2 linked regions of the Methylorubrum populi genome follow. The protein of the gene in region 1 interacts with the protein of each later gene in a pairwise test. Links are inferred from orthologs where the notes say so. Each region holds a gene or a part of one and is shown on either strand. Other genes may lie near its edges.

Evidence for each region. The genes of interacting proteins can lie anywhere in the genome.
Region 2: the proteins of hfq (region 1) and rho interact in binary tests that used the Escherichia coli proteins (3 or more experiments, as listed by UniProt). The link is inferred for Methylorubrum populi from one-to-one orthologs.

Annotation. Positions count from the first base shown.
Region 1 is NZ_AP014809.1:3,359,714-3,366,975, forward strand. The notes cover bases 1,860-4,566. They hold hfq (RNA chaperone Hfq), read left to right. Parts: upstream 1,860-2,939; coding sequence 2,940-3,194; downstream 3,195-4,566. Other genes in these bases: ntrX (nitrogen assimilation response regulator NtrX), read left to right, coding at 1,860-2,701; hflX (GTPase HflX), read left to right, coding at 3,349-4,566. Outside these bases: MPPM_RS15410 (sensor histidine kinase), read left to right, coding at 1-1,334; more of ntrX, read left to right, coding at 1,331-1,859; more of hflX, read left to right, coding at 4,567-4,764; MPPM_RS15430 (SulP family inorganic anion transporter), read right to left, coding at 4,979-6,547; MPPM_RS15435 (carbonic anhydrase), read right to left, coding at 6,559-7,262. UniProt on the Escherichia coli protein: RNA chaperone that binds small regulatory RNA (sRNAs) and mRNAs to facilitate mRNA translational regulation in response to envelope stress, environmental stress and changes in metabolite concentrations.
Region 2 is NZ_AP014809.1:1,927,500-1,934,993, reverse strand. What follows is about bases 2,493-5,431. They hold rho (transcription termination factor Rho), read left to right. Parts: upstream 2,493-3,258; coding sequence 3,259-4,605; downstream 4,606-5,431. Other genes in these bases: poxB (ubiquinone-dependent pyruvate dehydrogenase), read left to right, coding at 4,846-5,431; MPPM_RS08855 (Smr/MutS family protein), read left to right, coding at 2,493-2,986. In the rest of the region: MPPM_RS08865 (Tim44/TimA family putative adaptor protein), read left to right, coding at 181-900; mltA (murein transglycosylase A), read left to right, coding at 912-2,204; more of MPPM_RS08855, read left to right, coding at 2,201-2,492; more of poxB, read left to right, coding at 5,432-6,579; MPPM_RS08840 (TonB-dependent siderophore receptor), read left to right, coding at 6,863-7,494. UniProt on the Escherichia coli protein: Facilitates transcription termination by a mechanism that involves Rho binding to the nascent RNA, activation of Rho's RNA-dependent ATPase activity, and release of the mRNA from the DNA template.

The DNA.
Region 1 (7,262 bases):
ACTTCTACGCCCGCGTTCCGGCGCGAAAGTCCGACGGCGACCTCGCCCATCTCGGCGAGAGCTTCAACACGATGACGCAGGAGCTGCGCCGCCAGCACGACGGGCTGCGGGCGGCCAACGACCTGATCGACCGCCGCCGCCGCTTCACCGAGGCCGTGCTTTCGGGCGTATCGCCGGGCGTGCTCGGCGTCGATGCCGACGGCGTCATCACCATCGCCAATCCCGGCGCGGAACGGACGCTCGGCCTGTCGGCAAGGGAACTGGTCGGCAAGCCTCTGACGGCGGTCGTGCCGGAGATCGCCGCGCTGTTCCCCGAGGCGGAGGGGCGCCAGCGCGCGCTCCAGCAGCAGATTCAGCTCGTGCGCGGCGGGCGCGAGCGCACCATCGCCGTGCGGGTGACCAGCGAGCAGGCGCAGGGCGAGGCCCGCGGCTACGTGGTGACGCTCGACGACATCACCGATCTCGTCACCGCGCAGCGTACCTCCGCCTGGGCCGATGTCGCCCGCCGCATCGCCCACGAGATCAAGAACCCACTGACCCCGATTCAGCTCTCGGCCGAACGCATTCGTCGCAAATACGGAAAAGTGATCACCGCCGACAAGGAAGTGTTCGAGCAGTGCACCGCCACGATCGTGCGGCAGGTGGACGAGATCAAGCGGATGGTAGACGAGTTCTCCTCCTTCGCCCGGATGCCGAAGCCCGCGATCACGCAGCAGGATCTGGCCGAGATTGCCCGGCAGAACCTGTTCATGCTGCGCATGGCGCATCCCGATCTGGACTTTCCGTTCGACACCGTCGGCGCCGACGCGCAGGGCCGCGTGGTGGCCGCCTTCGACGTGCGGCTGTTCTCCCAGGCGCTCACCAACATCCTCAAGAACGCTGTCGAGGCGGTCCAGGCGGTGCCCGAGGACGTGCTGACGGCCGACGGCGGCAAGGGCCGCGTGGCGCTGAAGCTGATCGTCGAGGACGCCTTCGTGGTGATCGAAGTCACCGACAACGGAAAAGGCTTTCCGGCAGAGGGGCGCCAGCGCCTGCTCGAACCCTATATGACGACCCGCGAGGGCGGGACCGGCCTCGGTCTGGCGATCGTCTCCAAGGTGCTGGAGGAGCATGGCGGGGGGATCGAGCTGAACGACAACCCGGAGGGGCGCGGCGGACAGGTCCGCATGCGGCTGCCGCGGGAGGTCGGGCGGGACGAAGGACAGAATTCCGAGTCCGGTGGCGGAGGGGAGCGGACACGCTCCGCGGCACCGGGCGCGCGTGACGGGACAACGATGGACAAGAATACGGAGGGCGCCATGGAAGCGCGACGCGTCGCGGAGATGCAGCCATGAGCGCCGACATCCTGATCGTCGACGACGAGGCCGATATCCGCGATCTGGTCGCGGGCATCCTGGACGACGAGGGGCACCGAACCCGCACGGCCGCCGGCTCCGACGAGGCGCTGGCGGCGATCGAATCGCGCCGGCCCCACCTCGTCTTCCTCGACATCTGGCTCCAGGGCTCGCGCCTGGACGGGCTGCAGGTGCTCGACCTGATCAAGGCGGGCCACCCCGACCTGCCGGTGGTGATGATCTCGGGCCACGGCAACATCGAGACCGCGGTGGCGGCGATCAAATCCGGCGCCTACGACTTCATCGAGAAGCCGTTCAAGGCCGACCGCCTGATCCTCGTGGCCGAGCGGGCGCTCGAAGCCTCGCGCCTCAAGCGCGAGGTGCGCGACCTCAAGGTGCGTTCGGGACAGGCGAGCCGCATCGTCGGCGCGTCCGTGGCGGTCAACCAGCTGCGCCAGACCATCGAGCGCGTGGCGCCGACCAATGCCCGGGTGATGATTTCGGGCGCGCCTGGCGCCGGCAAGGAGCTCTCGGCGCGAACCCTGCACGCCGCCTCCTCGCGGGCGAGCGGGCCCTTCGTCGTCATCAACGCGGCGACGATCACGCCGGAGACGATGGAAGCCGAGCTGTTCGGCGTCGAGGGTGGCGAGGGCCGGGTGCGGCGCGTCGGCGCCCTGGAGGAGGCCCATGGCGGCTCCCTCTACATCGACGAAGTCGCCGACATGCCCAAGGAAACGCAGAGCCGGATCCTGCGCGTCCTCGTCGATCAGAACTTCCAGCGCGTCGGCGGCACCGCCCGCGTCCACGTGGACGTGCGCATCATCTCATCGTCCTCCCGTGACCTCACCGAGGAGATCGCCGCCGGGCGCTTCCGCGAGGATCTGTTCCACCGCCTCTCGGTGGTTCCGATCCGCATCCCCTCGCTCGCCGAGCGGCGCGAGGACGTGCCGGAACTCATCACCTTCTTCATGGAGCAGATCTCGGCGGCCACCGGCCTGCCGCGGCGGCGCATCGCCGAGGACGCCATGGCGGTGCTGCAATCGCACGACTGGCCCGGCAACGTGCGGCAGCTGCGCAACAACGTCGAGCGGCTGATGATCCTGACCCAGAGCGATCCGGAGCAGGAGGTGACGTCCGAGATGCTGCCGACCGAGATCGGCGCGCTGGTGCCGACGACGCCGACCGGCGCCGGCGGCGAGAAGCTGATGAGCCTGGCGCTGCGCGAGGCGCGCGAGATCTTCGAGCGCGAATATCTCATCGCGCAGATCGCCCGCTTCTCCGGCAACATCTCCCGCACCGCCGAGTTCATCGGCATGGAGCGCTCGGCCCTTCACCGGAAACTGAAGTCTCTCGGCATCGGCCCGTAACCGGCCCGCAAGGCGCGATGCTGCCGATTCGCGTACGAGAATCGGCAGCGAGCACGGTTGCAAGAGGTGGATATTGACGCTTTGACCGGCAGGGTACCTCTTGCATCGCGGCAAGCTTCGCCCTGTAATGGAAGAGCGCGGCAGAGCGATCCCGGCATGTGGGAGTCGCCTGCCCGCGACTCCAGGCACGGGGTCCTGCTGATCCGCGGTTGCGGCCTCGAAATAAGGATAACAAGAAATGGCGGGCGAGCGCGCTCAGAACCTCCAGGATACGTTCCTGAACCATGTCCGCAAGAACAAGATCCCGCTGACGATCTTCCTCGTCAATGGCGTCAAGCTTCAAGGTGTTGTGACCTGGTTCGACAACTTCTGCGTCCTACTCCGGCGGGACGGGCACTCGCAGCTCGTTTACAAGCACGCGATCTCCACGATCATGCCCGGTCATCCGGTGCAGCTGTTCGAACCGGACGAGACGGCCCCCGAGAAGGCCTGACCGCGCGATCCACCGCATCCGGCGCGCCCGCGTCGGACCTGCCCCGCTTCGCGGACACCGTGCTCTTCCCGACGATTTCCGTCATTTGCGGGAGTCGGCGGATGCAAAATGGCGTCATCGTTCCGACATGAGAGAACGATGACACGGAGACGCCATGACTGAACTCCTTCCGCCCGGCGAAGCCCGCCTGCAGGCGAAGGCCGCCCCCGAGGGCGAGATTGCCGCCGCGACCCGCACGCTGGTGCTCGGCCCCTATCTCACGCGCGCCGCCCAGCGCTCCGCGCCCGGACAGACCGAGACCGTGCGCTCCGACGAGGCGCGCCTCGACGAGGCCGTGGGATTGGCTGTCGCCATCGATCTCGATGTCGCCCGGGCGATCTCCGTGCATATCCAGCGCCCGCGCCCCTCGACCTATCTCGGCAAGGGCCGGGTGGAAGAGGTCGCCGGGCTCATCCAGGCGGAAGAGATCGGCCTCGTTGTGATGGACTGCGCCCTTTCTCCGGTGCAGCAACGCAACCTCGAGAAGGCCTGGGGCGCCAAGGTCATCGACCGGACCGGCCTGATCCTCGAGATCTTCGGCCGTCGCGCCTCGACCCGCGAGGGCACGCTTCAGGTCGAGCACGCCCATCTCGCCTACCAGAAGTCCCGTCTCGTGCGCTCCTGGACCCACCTTGAGCGGCAGCGCGGCGGCTTCGGCTTCCTCGGCGGCCCCGGCGAGACTCAGATCGAGGCCGACCGGCGGATGATCCAGGAGCGGATGACCCGGATTGAGCGAGACCTCGACGCGGTGACCCGCACCCGCGGCCTGCACCGCAAGAGCCGCGCGCGGGTGCCGTATCCGATCGTGGCGCTCGTCGGCTACACCAATGCCGGCAAGTCGACCCTGTTCAACGCCCTGACGAAGGCCGAGGTGCGAGCGCAGGACATGCTGTTCGCGACCCTCGATCCCACGGCCCGGGCGACCAAGCTGCCCCACGGCGAGACCGTGATCCTGTCGGACACGGTCGGATTCATCTCCGACCTCCCGACATCGCTGATCGCCGCCTTCCGCGCGACGCTCGAGGACGTGATCGAGGCCGACATCCTGCTCCACGTGCGCGACGTCTCGCACGGTGACACCCAGGCCCAGGCCGAGGATGTCGAAGGGGTGCTGCGCGAACTCGGGATCGAGCCGGATGCCGAGCGGATCATCGAGGTCTGGAACAAGTCCGACCTTCTCGACGAGGGCGAGCGCACCCGGCTGGTCAACCTCAGCGCCGCCCATCGCGGCGCCGGGGCGGCGCCCATCCTGGTCTCGGCGCTGACGGGGGAGGGGCTGCCGGCGCTGGCCGAGCGGATCGAGGCACAGGTGGCGCGGGCGCGCTCGACCTTTGCCGTCACGCTTCCGCCGGAGGACGGCGCCTCCTTGAACTGGCTCTACGAGAATGCCGAGGTGCTCGACCGGCAGGCCGAGACCGGCGGCGCAATCGCGCTGACGATCCGCATCGCACCGGAGAAGGAGCCGCGCTTCCTCAACCGGTTCGAGGCGGCGCAGCGCATCGGCGGTCCGCAGAACCTGCCGGCGGCCTAAAGCATCATCCCGAAAGGTGGTTTGCGGCTTTCGGAAAAAGATGATGCAAAAACAGATCCCTGGTGCGTCGTGCTGGATCCGATATCCAGCACGATGCGCTAGGGCCGTCTCCTCGCATCGGCTCCGACGCGCGACGCGGCGGCCCCCACCGACGAAAAAGGGCCGGCACCGCGATTTGCGGCGCCGGCCCTTTTCAGATTTGCCCTCGGTGCGGTCAGTCTTTCGGTGCAGCGTGGGCGACCATGGCGAGGCTGTGGTTCAGCCCGCTCGCGCCACCGCCGATGACCTCGACGCGGGCCCCCGTCTTCGCCCGCCGGGCCGCCCATTCCCGGATCATCTCCAGGCAGGTGTGGTCGACGTGGCGCAGGCCATCCGCGGCGAGGCGGACCGGGGTGCCTTCCGGCGTGCGCTCCAGCGCCTCGTTGAGATGCGGCAGCTGGAGGAAGGTCGCCGAGCCCGAGAGGCGAAGTTCCGGCACCGCCTGGACCGCGCCACCCCGCTCCGTCTGCGCCGCGCCACCCTCGATCTTGAGCGGGCCGCGCAGGTAGTGCGGGATCACCTGGAGCAGGCTGAGCGCGAGACCGGTGAGGACGCCGGTCAGGAGATCGGTGGCGACGACCATCACCATGGTCGCGGCCCAGATCGCGGCGGTGGGCAGGCCGTAGCGCTCGTGCAGGTGGAAGGCGTGGGCCGGACTCACGAGGCGCCAACCCGTCACCACGAGGATGCCGGCGAGGGAGGCGGTCGGCACGATCTTCAGCACCATCGGCAGCATCAGCAGGAAGGCGAGGATCCAGCTGCCGTGCAGGATGGTGGAGGCCCGTGTGACCGCACCCGCCTGAACGTTCGCCGAGGAGCGGACGATCACGCCGGTCATCGGCAGGCCGCCGGCGAGGCCGCAGAGGATGTTGCCGACACCCTGCGCGCCCAGCTCGCGGTTGTACTGCGTGCGAGGACCGTCATGCATCCGATCGACCGCCGCCGCCGAGAGCAAGCTTTCCGCACTGGCAATGACCGCGAGCGTGACGGCCATCAGGATCATCGCCGGCTCGGCCAGGCGGCTCCAGTCGCCCAAACCCGGCAGGGTGACGGCGGAGAAGATGTTCTCCGGCACCTCGACGCGCTTGACGTCCATGCTGCCGACGACGGCGACGAAGGTGCCCGCCAGAACACCCATCAGGGCACCCGGGAGCAGCTTGAGCTTGGCCGGACGGATCTTCTCCCAGCCCAGCATCGCCACGATCGTCGCGAGTCCGACGATGACAGCGCCGGGGCGATTCCCCTCGGGACTGGAGACGAAGTTGAAGAACGCGGCCGGAATCGCGATGAGATTGTCGAGGCCGTTGGCTTTCGGCAGCGCGTCCGTCAGCACATGGAGCTGCGCCAGTACGATCAGGATCCCGATGCCGGCGAGCATGCCGTGCACGACCGCCGGCGAGATCGCCCGGAACCAGCCGCCGATCCGCAGCGCACCGGCCAGGAGCTGGATTGCACCGGCAGCGACGAGGACGGGTCCGAGGGCATCGATGCCGTGTTCGCGGACGAACTCGAAGACGATGACCGCGAGGCCTGCGGCCGGACCGCTGACCTGAAGCGGCGAGCCGGCGAGGAAGCCGACCACGATACCGCCGATGATGCCGGTGATGAGGCCGCGCTCGGCCGGCACACCGGAGGCCATGGCGATGCCCATGCAGAGGGGCATCGCCACGAGGAAGACGACGAAGGAGGCCGGAAGGTCCCGGCCGAGAGTCGATGGCATCAGCCGGGAGAGGGACGCGCGCATGGCGGAAGTCCCTATTCGGCCGCGACGGCGTGGAGGCCGGCAAATTCCGGCGTGGCGATCCGCGCGGCCGGAGCCTGAGCCACCGGCACGTCCGTGGCCTCGTCGATCGGGACGAAGCAGCCGCGGTCGCCGCAATAGGCCAGCACCTGCCCGCTCTCGATCTCGAAGAACCAGCCGTGCAGGCGCAGCCCGCCGCGGGCGAGCGCCGCCGCCACGCTCGGATGCGTGCGCAGATTGTTGAGCTGGACCACCACGTTCTCGAGAGCGAGGGCGCGGTGTCGATCCTTCGGATCCATGCCCTCGGGATAGGCTTCGCAGACGATCCGGTTCGCCGCGTGGCTGTGGCGCAGCCAAGCCGCGACGTTGGGCATGTTGCCCAGGGCCTCGGGGTTCATCAGCCCCTTCATCGCCCCGCAATCGGAATGGCCGCAGATCACGATGTCGCGCACGCCGAGCGCCACGACCGCATATTCGATGGCGGAGGAGACGCCGCCGTTCTGCTGCGAGAAGGGCGGGACGATGTTGCCGGCGTTGCGGCACACGAAGAGATCGCCCGGACCGGATTGCGTGATATGCTCCGGCGAGACACGAGAATCGGCGCAGGCGATGATGAGCGCCTGCGGCTGTTGACCGTCGCGCACCAGTTGCTGGTACATCTGCTGCTGGCCCGGGAAGATCGTTCCGCGGAAGTTCGAGAGACCTTGAATAATGCCGT
Region 2 (7,494 bases), 1.4 Mb from region 1 along the record:
CGATCCCCGCGCCGCCCTCGGCTAAGAGCCGGTTTCACGAACCCTTCTCCGGCAACGGGAGGGCCTCGCGAAGTCATCCGCCCGGGTGTGGCGGAGGGGGTTCACGGAACGGCCCTTCCCGTCCGGGCGGCCTTGCGGGCGCCGGACTCACGTGTGCGACGGTCACGATTCGGATCGGTGATGCAGGATTCCTTCGACGCAACCACTCTGATTTTCCTGGCGCTGGCCGTCTTCGTGATCTGGCGGCTGCGCTCGGTCCTCGGCCAGAAGACCGGCACCGAGCGCTCGCCCTTCCGGCCGGTCGAGCGCAACCGCACCGAGCCGCCGGCCGCCGGCCGCGGCGAGGGCGACAACGTGGTGCGCCTGCCCGGCGCCGACCGGGGACAGGCGGGAGCCGCCGTCCAGACCGCGACCCGCGACTGGCGCGGCATCGCAGAGCCGGGCTCGGCGGTCGCCCGCGGCCTGGAGCAGGTGGTTCAGGCCGAGCCGGCCTTCGAGCCGCGCGCCTTCCTGGAGGGCGCCAAGGGGGCCTACGAGGCCATCGTCATCGCCTTCGCCAAGGGAGACCGCAAGACCCTGCGCGCGCTCCTCTCGCGGGAGGTCTGCGAGGGTTTCGAGCGGGCGATCTCGGAGCGCGAGAAGCGCCGTGAGACCGTCGAGACCACCTTCATCTCCATCGACAAGGCGGAGATGGTCGCCGTCGAGGTGAAGAACCGCGTCGCGCAGATCACCGTGCGCTTCCTCTCGAACCTCATCACCGCCACCCGCGACGCGGACGGCAAGGTGATCGACGGCAATGCCGAGACCGGCGTCGAGGTGCCCGACGTGTGGACCTTCGCCCGCACGCTCGGCTCGCGCGATCCGAACTGGCAGCTCGTCGCCACCGACGCGGGCGGCTGATCGAGCGCACCATGCCGCGTTCGCGTGTTTCCCTTCCGGCCGCAGCGGTCCTCGCCGCTGCGGCCGTTTCCGTTCCCGCGGTGCGGGCCGGCGCGGCCGGGCCTGCGCGCGTACCTCCGCAGGTGCCGGGCGCGGTGCTGGAGCCGGTCGCGCTCAAGACGCTACCCGGCTGGCGCGAGGACGACGGCGCAGCGGCCCTCGATGCCTTCCGCCGCACCTGCGCCGGGCCCGGTCCCAACCCGCCCCAGGCCGAGGCTGTCACGGGCTCGCCGGCCGACCTCGCGGCGGCCTGCGCCGCGGCCGCCGAGGTCACGCCGGAGGGAGCCAAGACATTCTTCGAGGCGCGGTTCTCCGCCTACCGCATCGTGCGCCCGGCCTCCGAAAAGGAGCCGGAGCGCCGGGTCGGCTTCCTCACCGGCTATTTCGAGCCGGAACTGACGGGATCCCTGGAGCCCGGCCCCGGCTACACCGCCCCGGTGCTCGCCCGGCCCGACGACCTTGTCAGCCTCGCCCCAGGTGAGACCGCGCCGGGGCTCGATCCGATCTACCGGGCGGGCCGGCACACCGAGGCCGGGCTCGTGCCCTATCCCGACCGGGCGGCGATCGAGGACGGGGCGCTCGGCGAGCGCACCCGGCCGCTGCTGTGGCTGCGCGATGCCGTCGATCTCTTCGTGCTGCAGGTGCAGGGCTCCGGGCGCGTGCGCCTGCCGGACGGGCGCGGGATGCGGGTGCTCTACGACGGCAAGAACGGCCAGCCCTACACCTCGATCGGCAAGCTGCTCGTCAACGAGGGCCACCTGCCGATCAACGGCCTGAGCCTGGAGCGCTGGACCTCGTGGCTGCGGGCGAACCCGGACCATGCCCGCCGGCTGATGCGGATGAACGCATCCTACATCTTCTTCCGGACCGAGCCGGTGACGGACCCGGCGCTCGGCCCGCCCGGCGCCGCCGGCGTGCCCCTCAGCCCGGGGCGCAGCATGGCGGTCGACGGCAATCTGTGGCGGTACGGCCTGCCGTTCTGGCTGGAGGGCAAGCTTCCGGGCCAGCCCGGACGCGGCCACCTCGTCGTCGCGGCCGATACCGGCTCGGCGATCGTCGGCCCGGCGCGGGGCGATCTCTATGTCGGCACCGGCGCCGCCGCCGGCCGGGCGGCGGGCGACCTGCACGACCGCATGGGCTTCGTCGTGCTGATCCCCAAGCCGGCGTCGGACCAGACGGAGGCCGTACAGGGCCCGGCGAAGGCCCCGGCCTCCGCCCGTGACTCGGCCGTGCCGGAGGCCGGCGCCGGGGAGCCCCGGCCGTGAGGGAGCGACCGCCGCGGCGGCCCCGCCTGCTCTCGCGCGAGGAGGCTCATCTCTGGGGCGAGATCGCCAAGCTGATCACGCCGCTGCGGGGCCGGACGCGGCCGAGGAAGGCACCGGCAGAGGCGCCCCCAGCCGAGGTGGAGCGATCCGCCGCACCGGACCGGCCGAGCGGGGTCGCGTCGTCATCGGCCGCGCCGCCATCGGTCGCGCGACCTGCCCTGAGGACGGTGGCAAAGCCGGCGGCCAAGGCCGTCCTGAAATCCGCGCCGAAGCTCGCCTCCCCTCCCCCGCACCGGTCCGCGCCGGCCGCCTCGATGCCGCGCTCGTCTTCGAAGCCGCTCAAGCTCGGCGACCTCGCCCCCGAAATCGCCCGCGTCTCCACCGCGCCGGTGCAGGCCGCTCCGCCGCCTCCGCCGCCTCCGCCGGGCGCGCCGGGGCTGGAACGGCGCGAGCGGCGCGGCCTGGAGCGCGGCACGCTGGCGATCGAGGCCCGCATCGACCTTCACGGCCTCTATCAGGCGGAGGCGCACGCGGCTCTGGTCGGCTTCCTGCTGCGCGCCCGCGCGGCCGGGCATGCCAGGGTGCTCGTGGTGACCGGCAAGGGCGGCGAGGGCTTCGGTGGCCACGACCGCGGCGGCTTCTCCGAGCGCGGCGTGCTTCGGCGCAGCGTGCCCCACTGGCTGAGGGGCCCGGAGCTGCGCGGCCTCGTGCTCGGCTTCGAGGAGGCGGGCCGCCAGCACGGCGGGGCCGGCGCCCTCTACGTGCGGCTGCGGCGCCGATAGCCCGCCGGGGGCCGGCCTTCGTGCGGGCCCGAAGGAACCTGAGGTCAAATCGGCGAAGGGGTCTTGAGCCAGGGGGCGAAACGCGCTACTGAGCCATGCTCTCCCATTGCAGCCGTGTCGCATTCCTCGGTCTCTTCGGCCCAGCGGAACCGATGCGTGGGCCGGGCCGCGCGCCCGCGACGGCTACGGACCCCGGGGCGCTTCCCCGGCGCCTGGCCCTGCTCCCGAACCGGCCGACTTCTTCCCGCCCTTCGTTGGTTGCATCTCCCCACATGACGTCACAGAACGACGCTCTCGCCCCCGTCGAAGCTCCGGCCGAAGCCGCCGCCGCCGCGCCGGCCGATCTCGCCGCCCGACGCGAGGTGAAGCTCCAGGACCTCAAGTCCAAATCGCCGACCGAACTCATCGCCTTCGCCGAGGAGGTCGAGGTCGAGAACGCCTCGACCATGCGCAAGCAGGAGTTGATGTTCGCGATCCTCAAGCAGCTCGCGGCCAACGAGACCGAGATCATCGGTGCCGGCACGGTCGAGGTGCTGCAGGACGGGTTCGGCTTCCTGCGCTCGAACGACTCGAACTACCTGCCGGGTCCGGACGACATCTACATCTCGCCCACGCAAATCCGCCGCTTCGGCCTGCGCACCGGCGACACGGTGGAGGGCCCGATCCGCGGCCCCAAGGACGGCGAGCGCTACTTCGCCTTGATCAAGGTCAACACGATCAACTTCGAGAACCCGGAGAAGATCAAGCACAAGGTCCACTTCGACAATCTGACGCCGCTGTTCCCGACGAAGCGGTTCAAGCTCGAACTGGACAATCCGACCAAGAAAGACTTCTCGCCCCGCATCATCGACATCGTCTCGCCGATCGGTAAGGGCCAGCGCGCGCTGATCGTCGCGCCGCCGCGCACGGGCAAGACCGTGCTGATGCAGAACATCGCGCAGTCGATCACCCTCAACCACCCGGAATGCTACCTCATCGTGCTGCTCATCGACGAGCGCCCGGAAGAGGTGACCGACATGATCCGCTCGGTGAAGGGCGAGGTCATCGCCTCGACCTTCGACGAGCCGGCCACCCGCCACGTGCAGGTCGCCGAGATGGTGATCGAGAAGGCCAAGCGCCTGGTCGAGCACGGCCGCGACGTGGTGATCCTGCTCGACTCCATCACCCGCCTCGGCCGCGCCTACAACACCGTGGTGCCCTCCTCCGGCAAGGTGCTGACCGGCGGCGTCGACGCCAACGCCCTGCAGCGGCCCAAGCGCTTCTTCGGCGCGGCCCGCAACATCGAGGAGGGCGGCTCGCTCACCATCATCGCCACCGCGCTGATCGATACCGGATCGCGCATGGACGAGGTGATCTTCGAGGAGTTCAAGGGCACCGGCAACTCCGAGATCATTCTCGACCGCAAGGTCTCCGACAAGCGCATCTTCCCGGCCATCGACATCACCCGCTCCGGCACCCGCAAGGAGGAGCTGCTGGTGCCGCCGGATTCGCTCAAGAAGACCTATGTGCTCCGCCGCATCCTCAACCCGATGGGCGTCACCGACGCGATCGAGTTCCTCATGGACAAGCTGCGCCAGACCAAGAGCAACAGCGACTTCTTCGACTCGATGAACACGTAAGGCGAGGCGCCTTATCGCGATGTCCTGCCGAGGGGTTGGCCGATGCGATCGGCCGGCCCCTCATTCGTTTCCGGCCGTGCCTCGGCGTTGCCGTCCGAGGGGCAATCCTGCCGGAACGCGTCGGCCCACCATGTGAGATTATGCAGCAATCACAAAATCTTCCGGCCACTCGAACCTTCGTTTTCGTGTGACGTTGGCCCGCCATGACCGCCCGCGGGCGGTTGGGCACGGAGACGGCGAATGGCAACCCGCAACGTATCGGATCTCGTGGTCGAGACGCTCCAGCAGGCGGGGGTACGCCGCGTCTACGGCCTCGTCGGCGACAGCCTGAACGGGATCACGGAAGCGATCCGCAGCCGCGGCGTGATCGACTGGGTCCATGTCCGCCACGAGGAGGTCGCCGCCTTCGCCGCCGCGGGCGAGGCGCAGGTGACCGGCGAACTCGCGGTCTGCGCCGGCTCCTGCGGACCGGGCAACCTCCACCTCATCAACGGCCTGTTCGACGCCCACCGCACCCGCACGCCGGTGCTGGCGATCGCCGCCCACATCCCGTCGAGCGAGATCGGCCTCAACTACTTCCAGGCGACGCGGCCCGAGGAGCTGTTCCGCGATTGCAGCCATTTCTGCGAACTGGTCTCGGACCCGGAGCAGCTGCCCAACGTCCTCGAATCCGCGATCCGCACGGCGGTGGGCAAGCGCGGCGTCGCCGTGGTGGTCATCCCCGGCACCGTGGCGCTGAAGGAGGCGCCCAAGCGCGCGCTCGCCGCCCCCGCGACCCTGCGCCCGCGCGCGCCCGCCGCCGTGCCGCCGGCCGACGAACTCGACCGCCTCGCCGGCCTCCTCAACGGCTCCAAGAAGATCACGCTGCTGTGCGGGCGCGGCTGCGCCGGGGCGCACGCGCCGCTGATGCGGCTGGCCGAGCGGCTCAAGAGCCCGATCGTCCACGCGCTCGGCGGCAAGGAGCATGTCGAGCACGACAATCCCTACGATGTCGGCATGACCGGCCTGATCGGGTTCTCCTCGGGCTACGCGGCGATGGAGGCCTGCGAGACCCTGCTGATGCTCGGCACCGACTTCCCCTACCGCCAGTTCTACCCCGAGCACGCCAAGATCGCGCAGGTCGATCTGCGCCCGGAGAATTTGGGCAAGCGCTGCCGGCTCGAACTCGGCCTCGTCGGCGATGTCGCCGCCACCATCGAGGCGCTGCTGCCGCGGCTGACCGGCAATGACAGCGCGCGCCATCTGGAGGCCAGCCTCAAGCACTACGCCAAGGCCCGGGAAGATCTCGACGACCTCGCCACCGGCAAGCCGGGGCGCAAGCCGATCCACCCGCAATATCTCACCCGGCTTCTCAGCGAGGCGACGCATGACGACGCGGTGTTCACGGCCGATGTCGGCACGCCCACGGTCTGGGCGGCGCGCTACCTCTCCATGACCGCCGGTCGGCGCCTGATCGGCTCCTGGGCGCACGGCTCGATGGCCAACGCCCTGCCCCACGCCATCGGCATTCAGGCGGCGAGCCCCGGCCGGCAGGTGATCTCGCTCTCGGGCGACGGCGGTTTCGCCATGCTGATGGGCGACATCCTCACCCTTCGCCAAGAGAAGCTGCCGGTGAAGGTCGTCATCTACAACAACGGCACGCTCGGCTTCGTCGAGCTGGAGATGAAGGCCGCGGGCTATCTCGAGACCGGGGTCACGCTGGAGAACCCGGACTTCGCCGCCATGGCCAACGCCATCGGCATCCATGCCCGCCGGGTCGAGGATCCGGGCGATCTGGAAGGCGCGATCCGGGACGTGCTGGCCCATCCCGGCCCCGCCCTGCTCGACGTGGTGACGAACCGCCAGGAACTGGCGATGCCGCCGAAGCTCCAGGCCGAGCAGGTGAAGGGCTTCAGCCTCTACGCGCTCCAGGCGGTGATGAACGGGCGCGGCGACGCCATCCTCGATCTGGCCAAGACCAACCTGCTCCGCTGAGCCAAGCGTCCGCCGCGCTCCGGAACCGGTCCGGGCGCGGCGGACGGCATCGTCAAACCGAGGCCAAGCCTGTAATCGCACGCCGTTGCCGGGCGGTCACACTGGGCTGCAACATCGCTCGCGCATCCAACCGCGCATCATCCGCAAGCGCCTGCCGACACAGCGCAATCAACGCCGTATCTCACTTTATAATAACTACAAGTAACTGATTTTACTCTGGTTTCCCTTGTCGATACAGGCTCGCGGCGACATTCATGGCTGTGGTCTGCCTCAAGGGTCTGCCATGTCCGCGTCCCGATACGCTCGCGCTACTTCCCCTCTCGCTGCATTCCTGCTGGTCGGCGCGGCTCCGGCCCTGGCCCAGCCGGCGAGCGCGACGCTCGATACGATCTCGGTGGAGGCCTCCCGCGCGCAGCAGCCGGCTCCGCGGCCGGCCAGCGGCGGGCCGCCCGCGTCCCCAGTCGTCGCGCCGCCCGGCCCGGCCGGCGCCGTCGGCGTGGGGTCGACCACGAGCGGCGGCGGCGGCGGCCCGACGGGGGTCGTCGGCTACACCGCCCGCGGCAGCGCGGCGGCGACCAAGACCAACACGCCGATCATCGAGACGCCGGCCTCGGTCTCCGTCGTCACCCGCGAGCAGCTCAACGACCGCAACGTCCAGACGCTGAACGAGGCGATCGCCTACACCCCGGGCGTCTCCTCCAACGTGTTCGGCTTCGACCCGCGCTTCGACGCCTTCTACATCCGCGGCTTCGAGGTCACGAATGTCGGCATCTACCGCGACGGCCTGCGCCAGCCCTCCGCGCCCTTCGCGATCCCCCGCGTCGAGCCCTACGGCCTCGACGCCCTGACGATCCTGCGCGGGCCGGCGGCGGGCCTCTACGGCCTCGGCGCACCCGGCGGCATCGTCGATGTCAC